Regions from separate parts of the Kitasatospora sp. NPDC003701 genome, predicted to be linked through region 2. Evidence: riboswitches for the same ligand, from Rfam matches in the RefSeq annotation. Region 2 holds a riboswitch; the other holds the start of a gene.
What was found. A riboswitch is a leader RNA that binds a small molecule or an ion and turns the genes downstream of it on or off. The one in region 2 is predicted to bind cobalamin.
Positions count from the first base shown of each region.

Region 1: another riboswitch for cobalamin. It lies ahead of ACWDRR_RS32410 (prenyltransferase/squalene oxidase repeat-containing protein); the one in region 2 lies ahead of ACWDRR_RS23935 (cobalamin biosynthesis protein).

Region 1 is NZ_JBSFNM010000048.1:13,393-20,704, forward strand. Features, by position in the region: gene ACWDRR_RS32395 (class I SAM-dependent methyltransferase) at 1-394, opposite strand, end outside; gene ACWDRR_RS32400 (glycosyltransferase family 4 protein) at 511-1,821, opposite strand; gene ACWDRR_RS32405 (TetR family transcriptional regulator) at 2,057-2,689, shown strand; cobalamin riboswitch at 2,891-3,011, shown strand; gene ACWDRR_RS32410 (prenyltransferase/squalene oxidase repeat-containing protein) at 3,100-4,368, shown strand; gene ACWDRR_RS32415 (SCO2322 family protein) at 4,572-5,225, shown strand; gene ACWDRR_RS32420 (energy-coupling factor transporter transmembrane protein EcfT) at 5,631-6,761, shown strand; gene ACWDRR_RS32425 (ABC transporter ATP-binding protein) at 6,758-7,312, shown strand, end outside.
Region 2 is NZ_JBSFNM010000026.1:50,954-58,265, forward strand. Features, by position in the region: gene ACWDRR_RS23915 (cobyrinate a,c-diamide synthase) at 1-2, opposite strand, end outside; gene cobO (cob(I)yrinic acid a,c-diamide adenosyltransferase) at 56-661, opposite strand; gene ACWDRR_RS23925 (putative cobaltochelatase) at 667-2,796, opposite strand; gene ACWDRR_RS23930 (cobyric acid synthase) at 2,789-4,306, opposite strand; gene ACWDRR_RS23935 (cobalamin biosynthesis protein) at 4,303-5,274, opposite strand; cobalamin riboswitch at 5,368-5,558, opposite strand; gene ACWDRR_RS23940 (transcriptional regulator) at 5,773-6,486, shown strand; gene ACWDRR_RS23945 (alpha/beta hydrolase family protein) at 6,671-7,312, shown strand, end outside.

The sequences.
Region 1 (7,312 bases), on a different contig from region 2:
AGATCTTCTCGGGCAGCCAGCGCGGCACGGTGACGGCCAGCAGCCCGCCGGGCTTGAGCACCCGGAACATCTCGTTGAGCACGCCCTTGTCGTCCGGGATGTGCTCCATCACCTCAGAGATGATGATCTTGTCGAAGTACTCGTCCTCGAACGGCAGGGCCAGCGCGTTGCCCTCCATCGCGACCGCCGACGCGCCCTCGGGTGCCTCGCCGGCCTCCGCCATGGCGGCGAACCACTTCTTGACCTCGGCGATCTCCTCGGCGCTCTGGTCGAGGGCGGTCACCCGGGCCCCGCGCCGGTAGCACTCGAACGCGTGCCGCCCCCCGCCGCAGCCCAGGTCGAGCACCCGGTCGCCGGGGGCGAGCGGGAAGCGCGAGAAATCAACGGTCAGCACTGCGGGCTCCCATTCCTCTGGTACCAAACGTTTGTGACGCCGAGCCGGCCCGGCCGGGTCCGACGAAGCGTCGGACCCACCGGGGCGGATCCGACGAGAACGGGTCCGGCGACCCGTCAGGCCACGTACCGCCAGCCCGGACCGGACCGGGCCCGGCGCCCGACGCCGGTGGCGATCGCCGCCCGGTAGCTGTCGGCGGTCAGGGCGGCGGCCCGCTCCCAGGTGAACCGCGCGAGCACCCGCTCGCGCCCGGCCTCACCGAGCGTGGCGCGCAGCCGCGGGTCGTCCAGCAGCCGGCCGAGCGCCGCGGCCAGCGCACCCGCGTCGCCCGGCGGCACCGCGAGACAGGTCTCGCCGTCCGGCCCGGCCACCTCGGGGATCGCCCCGCCGGTGGTGGCCACCAGCGGGGTGCCGGTGGCCATCGCCTCGGCGGCGGGCAGCGAGAAGCCCTCGTACAGCGACGGCACGCAGGCCACCTCGGCCGAGCGGTACAGGTCGACCAGCTCGTCGTCGGTCAGGCCGTGGCGGAACTCGATGAACTGCTCCAGACCGAAGCGGCGCACGGCCTCGGCGACCGGACCGTGCTCCTTCTGCGGCTTGCCGACCACGACCAGGTGCGCGTCCCGCTCGGTGCGGACCTTGGCCAGCGCCTCGACCAGGTGCACCAGGCCCTTGAGCGGGACGTCGGCGCTGGAGGTGGTGACGATCCGGCCGGGCACCCGGGCCACGCGGTCGGACGGCGACCAGAGCCGGGTGTCGGCACCGATCGGCACCACCGAGATCGCGCCCGGCGCGGTGCCCAGGTGCTCGGCGATCTCGCGCTTCGAGGTGCCGGAGACGGTGATGATGCGGTCCAGCCGGGCGGCCACCCGGCGCTGCATCCGGGTGAAGGCGTACCAGCGGCGCAGCGAGAGGCGGCGGGGCAGGCTCGGGGCGGCGTCCAGTTCCAGCTGCCGGTCCACGGTGATCGGGTGGTGGATCGTGGTGACCAGCGGGAACCCGTGCCGCGCGAGGCCGAGGAGGCCGTACCCGAGGGTCTGGTTGTCGTGCACCACGTCGTAGCGGCCCTTGTGCAGGGCGAGGTACTGACGGGCGCGGAGCGAGAACGTCAGGGGCTCGGGGAAGCCGCCGGTGCGCATGGTGACGAACTCCAGCACGTCCACCGGGCCCCGGTACTCGGCCAGTCCCGGCGTGCGGAACGGGTCGTCGGCGCGGTAGAGGTCCAGGCTGGGCAGCTCGACCAGGCGGACCGAGCCGGGGCCCTCGACCTCGTCCAGCACCGGGTACGGCTGGGAGCCGATCACGTCCACGTGGTGGCCCAGGCGGGCCAGCTCGCGGGAGAGGTGCCGTACGTAGACGCCCTGGCCGCCGCAGAACGGGTCGCCGCGGTACGACAACAGGGCAATCCGCAGCGGCTGCGCGGTCATCGTCGGCTCCCGTCCTTGCTGAAGTCTGTGCTGCCGGTCGCTAAAGTAGATCAGGTTTCAGTGTGGTGTGGAGTTCGCCAGTGACCATGTGAACAATGAGAGACCTCGAAGATACCGGCCCGTAGCGACTCCTCAGGTGCCAGGGCTGGTGATTCACGCCACGCCGGGAACACCTGCCGGAGCAGCAGCCGGACCAGCCGGAGCACCCCGTCACTCTCGCGCCCCGGGAGCACCCTTGCCACCGCCCGCCCCGCCCGTACCCACCGCCGCCGCCGGCCCCGCCGGGCAGCCCGCCGACCCGCCGCTGACCGCCCGCCAGGCCGAACGGCGGCGGCGGATCCTGCGGGCCGCCACCGGGCTGGCCGCCCGCGGCGGGTACGAGGCGGTGCAGATGCGGGAGGTCGCGGAGGGCGCGCAGGTGGCGCTCGGCACCCTGTACCGGTACTTCCCCTCCAAGGTCCATCTGCTGGTCGCGGTCATGCTGGAGCAGTTGCAGGGCCTCCAGGAGCAGGTCCGGCGGCACCCGCCGGCCGAGCGGGACGCGGCGTCGAGGGTCGCCGAGACGCTCACCCGGGCGTTCCACGCGCTCCAGCGCGAGCCGCTGCTGGCCGAGGCGATGGTCCGTGCGCTCTCGTTCGCGGACCGCTCGGTGAGCGCCGAGGTGGACCGGGTGAGCTCGGCCACCGGGCAGCTGATCCTGGACGCGCTCGGCCAGTCCGGGCCGCCGACCGAGAGCCAGCGCGCCGCCGTCCGGGTGATCGAGCACACCTGGCACTCGGCCCTGGTCTCCTGGCTCTCCGGACGCGCCTCGATCGCCGAGGTCCGCGCCGACCTGCACACCGCCGCGCGGCTGCTCACCCTGCCCTGAGCGCCCTGCCGCGGGCGGGCCGGGGCGAAGTGGAACCTGTTCTCGACGGCTCGGGGTCCGGGCGGCTCGGGGTCCGGGCGGCTCGGGGGCGACCGGACCGCCCGGGCGCGGCGACCGCGGCTCGGCGGCTCGGCGGCCGGAGGGCTCGGCGGCCGGAGTCACGGAGGCCGCAGTCGCGGCGGCTAAAGTCGACGGGCAGGACAACTCCATCCCGCTTCTCCTCCGGGGAAAGCCGGTGCGAATCCGGCACTGACCCGCAACCGTGAGCCCGGCGCTGGACGGCCGGGGCAGTCGGAATGCCCGGGAGAGGCGAGCGGCCAGACCGGGCACACCCGTACCCGGCACCGTCGAGGTCTACGGAACGGCCCACCCGGGCCACCACACCGCTCATCGAAAGGCTCATCTCCACCATGCTCACCGCCGCCCGCCTGGGCGCCGCCGCCCTGTCCGCCGCCCTGCTGGCCGGCGCCGCCGCCGCACCGGCCCTCGCCGACAGCCCCTCGACCGGCGCCACCGCGCCCGTCCCCGAGGGCCTCTACGGCAAGGGCGACCCGACGTACGACGGCGTGTGGCGCCAGTCCCTCGCCCTCACCGCGCTGACGGGTGCCAAGGTGACCCCGGCCGACTCCGCCGTCTCCTGGCTGACCGGCCAGCAGTGCGCCGACGGCGGCTGGCCCTCGTACCGCGCGGACACCTCGGCCGCGTGCGACGCCAAGAACGAGGACAGCAACGCGACCGCCGTCGCCGTCCAGGCCCTGGTCGCGCTCGGCGGCCACCAGGACGCCGTCGACAAGGGCGTCCAGTGGCTCAAGGCCAACCAGAACGCGGACGGCAGCTGGGCCTACACCCCCGGCACCCCCGGTGACGCCAACTCCACGGGCCTGGCCGTGAACGCCCTGCTCGCCGCCAAGCTGGACCCGGCGGGCGTCGCCAAGTCGGGCCGCAGCGCCTTCGACGGGCTCGCGCTCTTCCAGCTCGGCTGCGCCGCCCCCGCCGACCAGCGCGGGGCCTTCGCCTACCAGCCCGACCCGACCGGCGCGCTCGCCCCGAACGCCCTGGCCAGCGGCCAGGCCTCGCTCGCCGCGGCGGGCGGGAAGCTGCCGGTCACCAACACCAACCGGACGGATGCCGCGCCCAAGGCGCTGCCCTGCGCGGACGGCGCCACCGAGCCGCTCGTGCCGCGCGCCGACTCCGCCGAGGCGGCCGGTGCCTACCTCACCGCCCAGCTCGCGGCCGGCGGCCAGCACCTGACCCTGAGCCTGCCCGGCGCCACCCCCACCCCCGACTACACCGCCACCGCCTGGGCGGCGCTCGGCCTGATCCAGGGCGGCCACCCGCAGCAGGCCGCCGGCGCGGTGGACTGGCTGGCCAAGGAGGGCGGCACCTGGACGAAGAGCGGCACCGACGCCTCCGCCACCGCCACCCTGCTGCTGGTCGCCCAGGCCGCCCAGCGCGACCCCGCCGCGTTCGGCGGCGACCTGGTCGCGCAGCTGACCGCGCTCGGCCCGGCGCCCAAGGCGACCGCCCCGGCTTCGGCTTCGGCCTCCGCCTCCTCGGCGCCTGCGAAGAAGAAGGACGACGGCCTCGGCCAGTGGTGGCCGATCGGCATCGGTCTGCTGATCGGCGTCGGCGGCGGCCTGGTGCTGAGCCTGCAGCGCAAGCGGGGCCTGAAGCGGTGACCGGCCCCGGCACCCCCCGGGCAGCCGTGCCCGGGCGGCCGGCCGACCCCGGGGGTCGGGCGGAGGACGCCGCCGGTCGTTCCGGTGTGGCCGATCGTTCCGGTGTGGCTGGTGGTTCCGGTGCCGCCGGTCGGCCCCCTGCGGCCGGTCGACTGTGCGTGGCCGGGCGGCTCTGCGCCGACCCGCAGCGGCGCCGGCGGGCAATGGCCGCGGCTGCCCGGTTCGTCGCCGGACTGATCGCCGGGGTGCTGATCCTGCTGGTGCTGGGAGCGGCGCCCGCACAGGCCGCCGGGTACCGGTACTGGTCGTTCTGGAAGTGGTCCGACGGCGCCTGGGCCTACCAGCAGCAGGGGCCCGCCGTGTTCGTGCCGCAGGACGGCAGCGTGGACGGCTGGCGCTTCGCCGTCAGCCCAGACGGCGGCCGGGACGCCGCGCGGCCCGGCGCCGCCGGGGACTTCGCCGCCGTCTGCGGCGGCACCGCCGAGCAGCCGGGGCGCAAGCGCGTCGCGGTGGTCCTGGACTTCGGCACCGCCGCCGACTCGCCCGGCGAGACTCCGCCCGCGCCCCGTACCGCCTGCGCGGTCGTGCCCGGCAACGCCAACTCGGCCGAGGTACTGGCCGCCGTCGCCCCGCCGCTGCGGTACGACACCAACGGCCTGCTCTGCGCCATCGCCGGTTACCCGAAGGCGGGTTGCGGTGACCAGCTCGGCGCGGCGAACCGGCCGGCCACGAGCGGCTCCGGCGACGGCGACGGCGGCGACCGCAGTAGCAGTCCCGACATCGGACTGATCGCGGGGGGCGCCCTGGTCGCCGTCCTGGCTGCGGGCGCCGTCTGGCAGGCCCGCCGTCGCCGCTGAGCCGAGCCGAATATGTAGACCGGTCCACCTATGTAGACCGGTCTGCATATTCCTGGCACGGGCCACGGGGCGGCCGACGGGCGGTGCACGGTTCCGTCCACAGTCCGCCGTCGGCCCCACCGCTGGCCCGGTCCACCGAGGGCCGAGCCCTCTATACCGACCGGTCTACTTATACAGATCGGTCTACTTATACCGACCGGTCTACAGAGAACGCGCCCTCGAAGCAGGAACAGAACGCAGGGCCGGGACCGGAACCAGGACCAGGACCGGGAGTGGGAAGTCGGCCCACCCGACTTCCCACTCCCGACCGCCCGCCTCCAGCCACCCACCCCGCACCTCTCGCCCCACCCCCGCACCTCCCAGCCCACCCCACCCCCACCCGCCCCGACCTGGACCCCCACCCCCGTGACCACACCCCGCGCCCCCGGCCCGCCCCGAACCCCGCGCTCCCGCCGCCCCCCGCTCGGCCCCCGCCAACTGCACCCCGGGGCCTGGTGGCTGTGGGCGCTCGGCCTCGGCGCGGCAGCGACCCGCACCACCAACCCGTTGCTGCTGCTCCTGCTCGCCGCCGTCGCCGGCTACGTGGTGGCCGCCCGCCGGGGCGACGCGCCGTGGTCACGCTCGTACGGCGCGTTCCTCCGCCTCGGCCTGCTGGTGCTCGGCATCCGCCTGGTCTTCGCGGTGCTGCTCGGTTCGCCGATCCCCGGCACCCACGTCCTCTTCACCCTCCCCGAAGTACCGCTGCCCGCCTGGGCGCAGGGCGTACGGATCGGCGGCCGGGTCACCGTCGAGGGCCTGCTCGCCGCGTTCTACGACGGGCTTCGGCTGGCCACCCTGCTGGTCTGCGTCGGCGCCGCGAACGCCCTCGCCAGCCCGTCCCGCCTGCTGCGCGCGCTGCCCGGCGCGCTCTACGAGGCGGGCGTGGCCGTGGTGGTGGCGATGACCTTCGCGCCCAACCTGGTCGCCGACGTGCAGCGGCTGCGCGCCGCCCGCCGTCTGCGCGGGCGCACCGACCGGGGCGTGGCCGCCGTGCTGAGCGTCGGACTGCCGGTCCTGGAGGGCGCGTTGGAGCGTTCGGTGGCGCTCGCCGCCGCGATGGACACCCGCGGCTTCGGCCGCACCGCCGACGTCCCGCCGCGGCTCGCCCGCACCACCGCCGCGCTCACCCTGGCCGGCCTGCTCGGGATCTGCCTCGCCGCGTACGGGCTGCTCACCGCGGGCGGCGCCGGCTGGGCCCTGCCGGTCCTGCTGCTCGGTCTGGCCGCGGCCTTCGCCGGCCTGCTGCTCGGCGGCCGGCGCTCCCCCCGGACGCGCTACCGCCCCGACCCGTGGGCCCTGCCCGAGTGGCTGACCGCAGGATCGGGCGCCGCCGTGGCCGCGTTGACGATCTGGCTCTCCGCCCGCGATCCCGCCGCCTTCGCCCCGACCGTCGTCCCGCCGACCGCCCCCGCCCTGCCGCTGACCGCCGTCCTCGCGGTGCTGATCGGCCTGGTACCGGCGTTCGCCACCCCGCTCCCGCCCCGGAGGGCCTCGTGATCACCTTCGAGCAGGTCTCCGTCCAGTACGCCGACACCGAGGCCCCGGCGCTCAGCGGCGTCGACCTGACCGTCCCCGAGGGGGAACTCTGCCTGCTGGTGGGCCCGTCCGGCTCCGGCAAGTCCACCCTGCTCGGCACCGTCAGCGGCCTCGTCCCGCACTTCACCGGCGGCGTGCTGCACGGCCGGGTCACCGTCGGCGGGCGGGACACCCGGGAGCACCGCCCGCGCGAACTCGCCGACCTGGTCGGCACGGTGGGCCAGGACCCGCTCGCCCACTTCGTCACCGACACGGTCGAGGACGAACTCGCCTACGGCATGGAGTCGCTGGGCCTGGCGCCGGACGTGATGCGGCGCCGGGTCGAGGAGACGCTCGACCTGCTCGGCCTCGCCGACCTGCGGGACCGCGCGCTCGGCTCGCTCTCCGGCGGCCAGCAGCAGCGCGTCGCCATCGGCTCCGTGCTCACCGTCCACCCGCGCGTACTCGTCCTGGACGAGCCCACCTCGGCACTCGACCCGGGCGCCGCCGAAGAGGTGCTGGCCGTCCTGCAA
Region 2 (7,312 bases):
AAGGCTCTACTGCTTTCGCGGACTGACCGGTCGAGGCGCTACTGCGGGCGCGGTGCTACCACTCGATGCCGCGCTGGCCCTTGCGGCCGGCGTCCATCGGGTGCTTCACCTTGGTCATCTCGGTGACCAGGTCGGCGCAGCCGGTCAGCGCCTCGGTGGCGTACCGGCCGGTGATGACGACGTGCTGGCTGCCCGGGCGGTCCTTCAGCACCGACACCACCTCGTCCACGTCGACCCAGCCCCAGTGCATCGGGTAGGTGAACTCGTCCAGCACGTAGAAGCGGTAGGTCTCGGCGGCGAGGTCGCGCTTGACCTGCTCCCAGCCCTCCTTGGCGGCCGCCTCGCTGTCCATCTCCATCTCGGTGGAGCGCTGGATCCAGGACCAGCCGGAGCCCATCTTGTGCCAGTCGACCGTGCCGCCCTCGCCGGAGGCGCCGAGCACGCGCAGCGCGTTCTCCTCGCCGACCTTCCACTTGGCGGACTTGACGAACTGGAACACCCCGATCGGCCAGCCCTGGTTCCAGGCCCGCAGCGCCATGCCGAAGGCGGCGGTGGACTTGCCCTTGCCGGGGCCGGTGTGGACCGCGGTGATCGGCTGGGTGCGACGCTGACGGGTGGTGAGGCCGTCCTCCGGGACGCTCTCGGGGATTCCCTTGGGCATGTGGATCAGGCCGCCTTTCGCATCGTGGTGGCTCGGTTGGCACGGTTGTCGCGGACGAGCGAGGCCACGCCTTCGGCCCGCAGCTCGTCCAGGGTCACGGCGGTGGCGCCCAGCCGGGCGGCCAGCGTGCGGGCCAGGCCGAGCCGCACCGGGCCGGACTCGCAGTCCAGCACCACGCTCGCCACGCCCTGGGCGGTGAACAGCTCGGCCGCCCGGTGGGACTTCGCGACGGCGTCGCGGGAGCCGGTCGCCCGGCCGTCGGTCACCACGACCAGCAGCGGGCGGCGGTGCGGGTCGCGCATCCGCTCGACCCGCAGCACCTCGTGGGCCCGCAGCAGTCCGGCCGCCAGCGGGGTCCGGCCGCCGGTGGGCAGCCGCTCCAGCCGGGCCGCGCCCACCTCGACCGAGGAGGTCGGGGGCAGCGCCAGCTCGGCCGTCGCACCGCGGAAGGTGATCATGCCGATCTTGTCGCGGCGCTGGTAGGCGTCCATCAGCAGCGAGAGCACGGCGCCCTTGACGGCGGTCATCCGCTGCCGGGCCGCCATCGAGCCGGAGGCGTCCACCACGAACAGCACCAGGTTGGACTCACGGCCCTGGCGGACCTGCTCGCGGAAGTCGTCCTTGTGCAGCAGCAGCGCGCGCGAGGCCCGCCCGCGGGCCACCTGGTGCGGCGCGGCGGCCTGCAGGGTGGCACTCAGGTGCAGCCGGGCGAGCCGCCCCTGCGGGCGGCGGGCGCGGATGGTGTGGCCGCCGTCGGTCTCGGCGGGGGAGCGGCGGCCCTGGGCGCCCTTCCCGGTGCCCTCCACCTTGAACAGCCGGGTGCGGTACGGCTCGCCGGCCGCGACCGGCGCGGACTCCGGCGCACCGCCCCGGCCCTGCTGCGGGATCGGCTCCCCGCCGGCCGGCGCCTCCGGCTCGGGCTCGGCGGCCGCGGAGCCGTCGGGCGCGTCCGCGGGCGCGGGGGCGCCGCCGCCGTTGTCGGGGCCGCCGCCGTCCGGGCCCGGGCCGTCGTCCTGCGGTCCGCCGCCGTCGGGGCCGTCGCCGTCGGGGTCCCGCTCGGGCTGCTCGCCCTCGGCCCGCTGCTCCTCGGCCGGCTGCTCCTCGGGCTCGGTCTCCTCGGGCTGGGCGTGCTCCTCCAGCGTCCGGTCCAGCTGCTCCTCGTCCAGGCCCGGCGCGTCGAAGGGGTTGCGCCGGCGGCGGTGCGGCAGGGCCAGCTGGGCGGCCTTGCGGACGTCCTCCTCCAGCACCTCGGTGCGGCCGGCCCAGGCGGCCAGCGCGACGGCGGTGCGGGCCATCACGATGTCCGCGCGCAGCCCGTCCACCTCGAAGGCGGCGCAGACGGCGGTGATCTGGCGCAGCGCCACGTCCGTCAGCACGACCGCGGGCAGCAGTTCGCGCGCCGTGGTGATCCGCTCGGCCAGCGAGCGCTCGTCCTCGGCGAACCGCGCGGCGAAACCGGCCGGGTCGGCGTCGTAGGCCAGCCGGCGGCGGACCACCTCGGCGCGCTCGGCCGGCTCCCGGGTGGCGGCGATCTCCACGGTCAGGCCGAACCGGTCGAGCAGCTGCGGGCGCAGCTCGCCCTCCTCCGGGTTCATCGTGCCGACCAGCAGGAAGCGCGCCGCGTGCCGGACGGAGACGCCCTCGCGCTCCACGTAGGAGCGGCCCATCGCGGCCGCGTCCAGCAGCAGGTCCACCACGTGGTCCTGGAGCAGGTTGACCTCGTCGATGTAGAGCACGCCGCGGTGCGCCCGGGCCAGCAGGCCCGGCTCGTAGGCCTTGACGCCCTCGGCCAGCGCGCGCTCCAGGTCCAGCGAGCCGACGATCCGGTCCTCGGAGACGCCGACCGGCAGCTCGACCAGCCGGGCCGGCCGGTGGAGCTCGCCGGTGCCCTCGTGCGCGCCGTCCGGGCAGTTCGGGTCCGGCGAGACCGGGTCGCAGGCGAAGCGGCAGCCGTCGACGGCGGCGATGGACGGCAGCAGGCCGGCCAGCGCGCGCACCATGGTCGACTTGGCGGTGCCCTTCTCGCCGCGCACCAGCACGCCGCCGACGGCCGGGGAGACCGCGTTGAGCAGCAGCCCGAGCCGCAGGTCGGCCATCCCGACGATCGCGGTGAAGGGGTAGCGGACGTCACTCATGATTCTCCAAGGGGGCCCCGGGCGGCAGGAACGGCAGCGAACCCGCGGCCGGCACCCCGCCCTCGATCAGCTTCCACAGCGCGTCGGTGTCCGCGTGCTCCTCGATCAGGTCGCCCAGCCGGTCCAGCCGGGCCTCGCGCGCCTCGGCGAACGACGTGTCCGGCGCGGGCACGAAGGCCCGGCCCGACAACTGCGCCACCTCGCGGAGCAGTTCGCGCCGGAAGCCGTCGTTCTCCAGCGCACCGTGCCAGGTCGTGCCCCAGACCGCCCCCACCCGGCAGCCGTCCAGGAACGCCTCTCCGCCCTCCACGGTGACGATCCCGTGGTGGATCTCGTACCCCGCGACCGGCTGCCCGTAGGCCTCGCCGACCGGCCGGGCGAGCACCTTCTCGGCGCCGAACCGGACGTGCGTGGGCAGCAGGGCCAGGCCGTCGACGGCGCCGGCCCGGGACTCGACCTCGTCGTGGATGGCGCGGGCCAGCATCTGGTAGCCGCCGCAGACGCCGAGGACCGGCAGCCCGGCCGCGGCGCGTGCCCGCAGGGCCGGCTCCAGGCCGCGCTCGCGCAGCCAGGCCAGGTCGGCCACGGTGGCCCGGGTGCCGGGCAGGATCACCAGGTCGGCGTCGGCCAGCTCCTCGGGCCGGGTGGCCCAGCGGACCAGCACCCCGGGCTCCTGGGCCAGCGCGTCCACGTCGGTGAAGTTGGAGAGCCGGGGGAAGCGCACCACGGCGACCCGCAGCACGTCGGCGCCGAGCGGCCCGCGGCCCTCGGTGCGGTCCACCACGGTGGTCAGGTCCAGCGAGTCCTCGGCGTCCAGCCAGAGCCCGGACAGCATCGGCAGGGTGCCGAGCACCGGACGGCCGGTCAGCTCGCGCAGCATCCGCAGCCCGGGCGCCAGCAGCCGCGCGTCGCCGCGGAACTTGTTGACGAACCAGCCGGCGACATGCCGCTGGTCCTCCTCCGACAGCAGCGCCAGCGTCCCGTACATCGCCGCGAACACGCCGCCGCGGTCGATGTCGCCGACCACCACGACCGGCAGGGCGGCGGCGGTGGCCAGGCCCATGTTGGCGATGTCCCGGTCGCGCAGGTTGATCTCGGCGGGCGAGCCGGCGCCCTCGCAGACCACCACGTCGTAGCGGCGGCGCAGGTCGGCCAGGCACTCCAGGGCCCGCTCCAGCAGGACGGGCTTGCGCTCGCGGTAGTCCAGCGCGCCGACCTCGGCGACCGCGCGGCCGAGCAGCACCACCTGGCTGCGGCCGTCCGCGCCGGGCTTGAGCAGCACCGGGTTCATCGCCGCCTCGGGCTCCACCCGGGCCGCCTGGGCCTGCATCGCCTGGGCGCGGCCGATCTCGGCGCCGTCGGCGGTGACGAAGGAGTTCAGCGACATGTTCTGCGCCTTGAACGGCGCCACGGCGACGCCCTGACGGGCCAGCCAGCGGCAGATGCCCGCGGTGACCACGCTCTTGCCGGCGTCCGAGGTCGTCCCGGCGACCAGCAGTGCGTTGCTCATGCGCTCCCCCTTCGCTTGCCCGCCTTGAGTGCCTGCACGACGGCGTGCCCGGCGACGGTCGTACCCAGTGCGAGCAGTCCCACCCGGCGGGAGAGCCGGCAGGCGCGCTCGATGTCGTCCACCGTCACCGGCCGCAGCTCGCCGCCCAGCACCGGCCGGTGCTCCACCCGGGAGCCGTACCGCAGGGTGCCGCCGAGGCGTACGCCGACGGCGCCGGCGAAGGCCGACTCGGCCTGGCCCGCGTTGGGGCTGGGGTGGGCGGAGCCGTCCCGCCGCCAGACCCGCCAGGCCGTCCGGGGCTCGGGCGCGGCGGCGACGGTCAGCAGCGCGGTCAGCCGCGCGCCCGGCCAGCCCGCCGCGTCGTCCAGCCGGGCCGAGGCCCAGCCGAACCGGGCGTGGCGCGCCGAGCGGTGGCCGACCATCGCGTCCAGGGTGTTGACGGCGCGGAAGGCCAGCAGGCCGGGCGCCCCGGCGAGGGCGCCCCAGACGAGCGCGTTGACCACGGCGTCGGCGGTGTTCTCGGCGACCGACTCGACCACCGCGCGGGCGATCTGCTGCTCATCGAGCCCGCTCGGGTCGCGTCCGCACAGGTGCGGCAGCCGCCCGCGCGCCGCCGCGAGGTCGTGCGCGGCGAGCGAGCGTCCGATCGTGCGGGCCTCACGGGTGAGCGAGGTGCCGCCGAGCACCGTCCAGGTCGCGGCGGCGGCCAGCGCGGCCCGCCCGAGCGGCCGGCGGCCCAGGGTGCGGTCGGCGGCCACCGCGCCGGCCGCGACGGTGCCCACGCAGAGCGCGGTGAAGGCGGTGCCGACGGCGCGGTGGTCGCGCCAGATCCGGCGCTCCAGGCGGCCGGCCGCGCTGCCGAAGACGGCCACCGGGTGGCCGCGGCGCGGGTCGGCGAAGCGGGCGTCGGCGAGGTACCCGGCGGCGGCGCCCAGCGCGTAGGCGGCGGCGCGGGTCAGCGGGCGCACGACGGACAGCGGAGGTCTCGGAAGGTCGGGGCAGCCTGCATCGCGTGCGTGTCCTCACTCAGGGTCCGCGCCCTGGATCGACGTACCGGGGGCGAGAGTCTCCTGGCTTCCGGGGCGGACGCACTCCCGGGCCTTCCAGCGGCTTCGACGGCCCGCCGCGATGGGCCCCCTCCGGCGCCGCGGCGGGCGAGGAGGGACTCCGAGTGTGCTCCCCGGTGACAGTGGCGGGACCGCGCCGGACTCGCACCGGCTTCCTCTGCATGCCTCCGTTTGGCTGAAGGATCCCATCACGCGGCCGAACCGTGCGTCAACCGAGGTCACGGAGGGGTAGGTCACAGCGCCGCCGGGTTTCCCGGCCCCGTGGCTACCTCCGATCGGCACCCCCCGCAGGGGCATGACAGCCTGTGGGATCGTCCAGTCGCCTGGAGGAGCCTCCAGTCCCGCTTCGTGTGTTCGGCGGCTGGGGGGCGGCCGGACCACCCCCTACCGTCTGGTCCCATGCGACGCAGACAGCCACCCGCCCTGCCTCCGGTGCCCTTCTCGCCCGCGGCGGCCCGCGCGCACCGCGCCGGCCTCGGCCTGACCCCCGAGCAGGTGGCCGAGGGCATGGCCGCGCACGGCGTCCGGCTGCTGCCCGCCCACGTGCTCGGCTGGGAGAGCGGTGAGCTGCGCCCCACCGAGGAGGAGTTCATCGCGCTGGCCCGGGCGCTCTGGTGTCCGCCGGCCCAGCTGATGGGCGTCCGCCCGGCCCGGCTGCGGGACCTCCGGGTCGCCCGGGAGCTCAACCAGGAGGGCGCGGCCCGCCGGATCGGCATCGCCCTGCGGCAGTACCAGCTGGCCGAGGCGACCGGTCAGTGGGACGGCGACCAGGAGCAGACGCACGCGCTGGCCCGGGTGCTCGGCCTGACCCTGCGCGAGCTGGTCGCGGTGACGGGCCGGGCGGACGAGCTGGACCGGCGGCTGCGGCAGGGCGTGGACGGCCGCTGGCAGGCGCACGTCCGGGCGATCGGCCGGATCGTGCCGGTGCACGAGGACGACCTCGCCACCGTGCTGACGGTGCTGCAGAACGAGAACCAGGTCTCCTCGCACTGGGGCGCCGGCAGCTGGGGCTCCCCGGCCCCGGCGGCGGACCCGGTGGCGCCGGGGGCCCGGCCGCTCGGCGAGCGGTTCTGGGAGCTGCTGGGCCGGCTGGAGACGGAGCTCCCGGTCTGACGGGCCGGCGTCCGCGGGACCCTCCCCGCTGCCCTCCCCGCGCCGCCCCCCGCGGTGGTCCCCGCCCCCGCCGTGACCCGGACGGCCGTGACCCGGACGGCCGTGTCCGGTGGCCGGGCGCCGCCGCCGCGAGTGGACTGGTGGGCACAGTGCCCAGTCCGCGACCAACAGAGCGGGGAGCGATATGCGTTGGGGAACCGCAGCCGCCGTGGCGGCCGCCGCCGTCGGTACCGGGGCCGCCGTCCTGCTGATCGGCCGGAGGGCGTCCGAGCGGATGGTCCACCCGGCGGCCGCCCGTGAGCGGGCCGCCGGCCCCGTCGTGGTGCTGGGCCTCGCCGCCGGACGGGTCACCTTCACCCGCGGCGCCGAGAGCGCCCGCGCCGGCCGCTGGGCCGTCGAGTGGGCCGGCGGCGGGCACGCGGTGGTCGACGAGGTCCTGCACGCCGACGAGCGGGGCGTCACCCGGCGGCTGGTCCGCGCCGACCGGGGCACCCTGGTCCCCGGCACCTCGGTCCGCTTCACCCCCCGGGTGTACCTCGGCGACCCGACCGGTGCGCTCGGCCTGCCGTTCACCGAGACCGCCGTCGAGGGCGAACTGGGCGCGCTGCCCGCCTGGCGGCTCGACGGCAAGCGCGGCGCCTGGGTGATCCTGGTGCACGGCCCCGGCGCGGACCGGCAGCAGACCCTCCCGGTGATCCCCGTCCTGCACCGGCTCGGCCTGCCCGTCCTCGCCGTCACCTACCGCGGCGACCAGGGCGCGCCGGCCTCCCCGGACGGTCTCGGCCACTTCGGCGAGACGGAGTGGCGGGACGTCGAGGCGGCCCTG